2 regions of the Paraliobacillus zengyii genome follow, and region 2 is predicted to be linked to the other one. Evidence: predicted binding sites of a transcription regulator. Region 2 holds the regulator's gene; the other holds the start of a gene.
The links. Region 2 encodes LexA, which represses DNA repair genes until DNA is damaged. Its sites were predicted from a motif close to CGAACATATGTTCG; they were not measured.
Positions count from the first base shown of each region.

Region 1: a site for LexA is predicted at 1,865-1,878, ahead of DM447_RS04645 (YhjD family protein). Genes of this name have one in related genera too.

Region 1 covers NZ_CP029797.1:934,782-938,215, reverse strand. Annotated here, with positions in the region: gene addB (helicase-exonuclease AddAB subunit AddB) at 1-345, opposite strand, end outside; gene lepB (signal peptidase I) at 443-997, opposite strand; gene DM447_RS04650 (TVP38/TMEM64 family protein) at 1,067-1,675, opposite strand; gene DM447_RS04645 (YhjD family protein) at 1,895-2,281, shown strand; gene DM447_RS04640 (competence protein ComK) at 2,909-3,427, opposite strand.
Region 2 covers NZ_CP029797.1:1,858,688-1,862,121, forward strand. Annotated here, with positions in the region: gene DM447_RS09385 (YfhO family protein) at 1-852, shown strand, start outside; gene DM447_RS09390 (N-acetylmuramoyl-L-alanine amidase) at 1,096-1,905, shown strand; gene lexA (transcriptional repressor LexA) at 1,947-2,579, opposite strand; gene DM447_RS09400 (YneB family resolvase-like protein) at 2,872-3,434, shown strand, end outside.

The sequences.
Region 1 (3,434 bases), 920 kb from region 2:
CTCAATTGACTTCTGAAACATTTGCCAATCAGTTGTCCGTTCTTCTATAATTTTCCGAAGCATCATCTGTACACCAATCGAACTAATAAATTGCTTCGTCGCACCACCAGTTTCCTGGAGAACACGCCAAGCAAGTCTAGAAAAACTAAAAACTTGTGCACGAATGCTTCCACTAACTGCTTCATCCTGTATTAATGCATATTCTTGTTGAAATGTCATTTGATCTGGAACTAAATATATAATTGCTGGGCCCATCGGGTCACTTTTTAACTTGTTTTTTATTTCAGCTAAGCATTGATTGCTCTTTGAAGTTGTTGCATTCCCTAATAGAAATCGTATTCCCATAATTTCTTCTCTCCTATCATTGGATCGACTAAATCTATTTTAACATGTCTGCCCCAAAAAAAAGAGTGTGGACACCTATTTGTGTCCACACTTTAACCTAATCTGTAAAATGAAATCCTACTTGGGAAACAGGCCAATACCGAATATCAACTTTTCCCACAACTGTCTCTTGATCAATAAAACCAAAATAACGACTATCCAAGCTATTCCCTCTATTATCGCCTAGTACAAATAGTTTCCCTTCAGGTACCTGATTTTCACCTGTTACTTCTTCTAAAGTAAAATCTTTTGTTAATGTTCCTGTTACTCGATCACGAAATGCCTGCAAATAAGCTTCTTCGACATATTCTTCGTTAATATACAATTTATCATCTTTTACTCTAATTTGATCTCCCGGTTCTCCAATTACCCGTTTCACATAATCTTCTTTATCATTTGCATGAAACACAATAACATCAAAACGGGACACATCTGAAAAATCATATAATACTTGATTTACCATAATTAAATTACCATCATACAATGTTGGCTCCATTGATTTTCCATCTACTACATAACTTGCAAATAAATAAGAACGAAAAAACATAGCAAAGATTACTGCAATTAAAATTGTTCGCAACACAATCCAACGATTCCATTTTTTTCGTTTCATCTGGATTCCTCCAAGGTATTACTTATACTATTATACCCAGGAGGTAGGAAATTTAATCCTTTTTCATTCCTATTTAGCGCCCATTTTTCCTCTTCTATGTAGGAATCTTTCAATAAATTTACCAAGTAACCAAAATAACGAAATACTAATACCTACTACAATGGCTTTAACAGGATTTTGCGCAAAAGATGCGATACTGCTGCCTACATAAGCAATAGAAAAAATCATAACTGTTTTCCCTAACAACACAGCTAGGACAAATTGATACATACTGATTTTTGACAAGGCAGCTACTGTATTAATAATAGCCGACGGAGAAAAAGGAAAGCACATCAATAAAAATAATGGACCGAATCCGTGACGTTCTAACCAATGCGTAACACGTTTAACTTGTTTATTATGACGTATCCAAACAAAAAAGCGTTTATCGCCTAACCTACGGACAATAAAGAATACAGCTATTGCCCCAGCACTTGCACCAGCCCAAGAAAGTAAAAACCCTTCTAATAAACCATAAGCTGCTGCATTCGTTATAACAAATACTACCAATGGAAGGAAAGGAAGAAATGCCTCAATGAACGGTAAAAGTAAACCAGGTAAAGGCCCAAAACTTTCATACGTTTTCAATAGCTGTTTTAAAAGTGTATCGAATTGATTATCTTCAATTAATTCTTGCATAGAATTTATATTCAAATTTATTGTATTAAATAAAATCATCGTTGACGGACTCCTCTATTGAAACAGTTACTTATACTTAGTTTACACTTTCTATCTTAATGTAAAACACCGATTTTTCCTATTATTTCGTTTTTTACCAATAAAGTTTTAAACTATCCATTTGAATTTCAATTAAATTAGGTTATAATAAGAACAAACGTTCTATAAAGGAGGGCAAAGATGCGCTATTTACATGATTCAGAATATGCATTAGGATCCCGGTTTTTATTCTTATCCATGGCAATTGTCGTCATACAAAAGGATTTAGTACAGATTGAAAAGGAAAAAGGATTTAAGATAAAAGAACCTTATTTGGAATTGCTTCAAAGAATGGAAAAAAGAGCTGTAGCAGAAAGACAGCAACTACGTAAATATATGGTACAGAAAAAGTTACAAGTAATTGCTTTGGAAAAAACGGATACCTTCTCATCCTATTTATACCTTTGCCAAGGACGAGAAGAGAAGCGGAATTACTTTAATCCTACCATTCGGAAAAATGTAGAAAAAATAATTCGTGAGTTGATGGAAAGCGTCCATACACCTTCAAACCATACACTAACAAGCTAATAATTATCCCCGTTTCACTAAATAATGAAGGAACCCATCATTAAATGAGTTCCTTCATTGTTTACATTTTAAATTAATCCTCTTTTCGCAAATATTGTTGCTTTTCAATATTCGAAATTGAGAGAAACTGTGACATAGATTCCTTACCCGCTCCACAATTGAAATGGGATCGCTTTCCGTGGGCACGACTTCAGCTAACTCGGATAAGCAAAAACCGCTTTCCGAGTGGATCTTCAGCCTGTGGGATTGCGATTACTCATCCCATCGAAAACATTTGCTGTTCCCACTGGAGTCTCACCCATTTCAATTGCTCCGCTGGATAGGTGTTAAAAGTGATATATTGTCTACTGGTCAAAATTTTTATTGTGCTTATGACAGTTGTTCACGTTATGCTGATTGATTGTAGCGTAGGACAGTCGACTCCTGCGGGAAAAGCAACAGCTGAAAATCCCGCAGGAAGCGCACTTTGCTTCCGAGGAAGTTGAAGCGTTGGGTCTGCGATTACTCGACCCATCGAAAAGACTTGCCCGCGGAAAGCGACTGACTGAAGCAAAAATCAACATGGCGGTTGTCTCGTAATTAAACTCATACGCAAGAAACATAAACAACTATCTTGATCAATCTGAATTAAGTAAGGACGAAAAAGTCATCATCTTTTCTTTTGTCTGGTCGTGGTGGAGTTGGGTTTATTCTTTTTTCTAGTAGGTAGCGGAATTGTGCTGTTCGTTGTAGTTGATTAATCATCGAGCCATAAGAAACTTCTAAGATGAGAGTCATACCATTCTTAAAAATAAATTCTGTCCCCCGATCTGGAGCTTTACGTATGCGGTCAATATGTGTGTGTGAAATCCATGAGCAATAAGGATTCTGAGGTGAAGAAGTAGGGAAAAAGTACATACCACTTGAAGGATCAATCGATATTGGTACTTTATGTTTAATTCCACAAACAGTACGTGCTCCTTCCTGCCTTCCTTTCAAACTACTACCAAAGTATTTACAAGCAGCATCAATTAACTTACAAGGTGATCCCTTAATATAATAGGGAGCATCCTCACTAATTTCTAACACTCTAGAAACATAAATACCATTCAATTTCTCTGCAATAATAGCTATAGTTACCGGATTAATTTCATAATCCTTCTCCATATTCATC
Region 2 (3,434 bases):
CTTGAATCAAAGAACTATATCGTTTTAGAAAACAATAATGTATTGCCTTTTATTCGAACAACTAAAAATTTCTTTTCAGAAAAAGATGTCGAACAGGTTTCTGATTTAAGTAAAGAGTATGCGATGCTCGAAGGTGTAATTATATCCAACACGAAACAAACAAACGCAGAAATAGCACAAGACGCTAATCTTATCGACCAAACGAAAATCATGATGGTTGGTGCTTCTTATACGAATAACGTATTAACTGTTACTGAGGAAAATGGTGGTTTAGATATAGAAACAGATTCATTAACGTCTGCAGCAAAGGATCTGTACGTACACTTTCATTTAGAGAACACTGCAGTCGATCAAGGGTTTACATTAAAAGTAAACGATTATAAAACTGCACGAAAATCTAATCAATCTATTTATAAAACATATGATGATGAGCTAACAATCCGCGTAGATAATTCGAATAAAATTCGAATTAGACTACCTAAAGGAAAGTACATCTTAAGAGATTTAGAACTATATCAAACAGACTATGCCCGTTTGGAATATCAAAAAAACAAGGTATCAAATAATAGTACGTTAAAGTGGAAAGATAATCGAATATCCATAACTTTTAACAACGATAGAAATGATTATTTCATGATGCTACCTATTCCATTTGAAAAAGGGTGGCAAGTTAAAGTTAATAATAAAAAGCAAAAAATTGAGAAGGTTAACTATGCTTTTATTGGATTTCCCATAGACAAAGATGAAAACGAGATAGAATTACTCTATTATCCACCTTATTTTATACTATCGATTGTTTTATCGAGTTTTAGCCTACTCTTATCTATATTAATTTGCAGAAGAAACCAATAAGAGAAAAAGTCATATTTTGCGGTTGCCCGGGTAATATTTTCGGAAAGTCTTATATAAATCAGTTGTTTTCTTATGGAATTTGTTATTAGAGGAATTCTAAGCACCAGTTTTAATGAGGATATAGGAATTAGTTGTTAGAATATTTAAGAAAAGAATATCTAAATTTAAGCCTCCGTTATGGAAGATCAGTCCACACGTAAAACCTTTTTATTTCATATAAAGGTAGTGAAGGAGGTTTGACAAATGCCGAAAATTTTTATTGATCCTGGACATGGGGGAAATGATTCAGGTGCAAGTAGTAACGGGTTAGTAGAAAAGGATATAACATTAAATATTGCTCTAAAATTACAACAGATATTGAACGATTCTTATCAAAATGTCACCACACGTCTATCAAGAACAACAGATCAGTCAGTTTCCCTGACCAATCGAACAAACGCTGCGAATGATTGGAATGCCGATTACTATCTTTCCATTCACATTAACGCAGGTGGCGGTGTTGGTTTTGAAAGCTATATATGGAATGGTAATTTTGCTTCGAAATCTGAAACAGAACGATTGCGATCTACTATTCACGACGAAATTGTTGAAACGATTGGATGGCGTGATCGAGGTAAAAAAGAAGCGAATTTTCATGTGTTAAGAGAAACGACGATGCCAGCAATATTGACAGAAAATGGTTTTATAGATAATGATGCTGAAGCTGAAGAAATGAAAACGCCACAATGGATTGAACAAGTAGCACGTGCACATGCATCTGGTATCGCACAAGCATTTGAATTAGAAGAAGACTCGAATGCAGAAGAACCTGATACGTCATCTTTTTACCGAGTTGTTACAGGTTCGTTTCAATCCGAGAAAAATGCGAAGCAACGTAGATATGTTCTAAATAGGCATGGTTATAGTAGTTTTATAACGGAATTTAATGACCAAGGGCAAGTTTACTTCCGAGTGATTGTTGGGTCATTTCAAAACAGGTCCAATGCTGAAGGCCGTGTAGATGAATTAAATGAAATAGGGTTTGATTCATTTATTAGTACGTTCAACGGATAAAAGAAATCTCCACTATGTTTAAGTGGAGATTTCTTTTATTGTTAATGGATATTTCTATATAAGCCTATTACTCTACCTAAAATGGAAACATTATCATATATGAGTGGTTCCATTGTTGCGTTTTCGGGTTGTAGACGAATATGGTCTTTTTCTTTGAAAAAGCGCTTAACTGTAGCCTCATTCTCATCTGTCATGGCGACTACAATTTCTCCATTTTGAGCGGTTTGCTGTTGTTTTACAATTACCATGTCACCATCTAATATACCTGCTTCGATCATACTTTCGCCTTCAATTACAAGTACAAAAATTGACTGATCGGTAGCATCTCCATGTGTAAGAGTTAAAGGTAGTGGGATGTATTCTTCAATGTTTTCAACAGCAGTAATGGGGATACCAGCAGTAACTTTCCCTATAACAGGTGCAAACGTTACTTCTCCTTTAGGAATACTAGAGTCATCAGCGGCATGTAATACTTCTATTGCTCTAGGTTTCGTTGGATCTCTACGTATGTATCCTTTTTTCTCTAGTCGAGCAAGGTGCCCATGTACGGTGGAACTTGATGCTAGACCAACAGCCCCGCCAATTTCTCTTACTGAAGGTGGATATCCTTTTGCTGCTACTTCATCTTTAATATAATCTAAGATTGCTTGTTGACGTTTTGAAATTTTCGTCATAATGATGCACCTCCGTACATATTTTATTAGTGAAAGTATAGCATGTTTATCACAAATACACAAACATAAGTTCTAAAAAAGACTTGACAGGAACAATCGTTCGGTTATAATAAAATACAGATGCGAACAATCGTTCTTAATATCAAAGGAGGAAACAAAATGTTTAATAAAATAACTAATATTACTATGGTGGATTTATTCTATTTCATTTCGTTCATTCTTACGTTAGGATTTATGTATATGGGTTTAGTTTCTAGTTAAAAAATATGTTTAAAATAGAAAGGTAGTTATCATGCGAGCGATTATATACTGTCGGGTAAGCACGGAAAAAGAAGAGCAGTCTTCTTCCTTACATAGACAAAAACAAGAATTGATAGAGTTAGCAGAAAAAGAACAAATGGAAGTCATCAGTATTATAGAAGAAAGGCAAAGTGGATATGAAATTGAACGAGATGGTATTTTATCCATATTAGAAAAATGTGCAACTGAAGCAGTGGATTGTCTATTAGTTCAAGATGAGACAAGACTAGGAAGAGGTAATACTAAAATTGCCTTATTCCATCAATTTTCTAAGTTAGGTGTGAAAATATATGCTTTATCCAATCAAGGAGAATTACAATTATCTGAATCTGATGCAATGGTTTTACAGATTGTAGGTGTTGTTGAAGAGTACCAACGTAAAATTCATAACATTAAAATAAAACGAGGGATGCAAAAAGCTATTAAAAATGGCTACGATCCAGCTAAAAACCTTCGTAACCGTGATCACGCGAATGGTCGCAATCGAATTGAATTTCCAATTGAAGAGGTAAAACGTTTGCGAGACAATCAATTAACTTTTGGTGAAATAGCGAC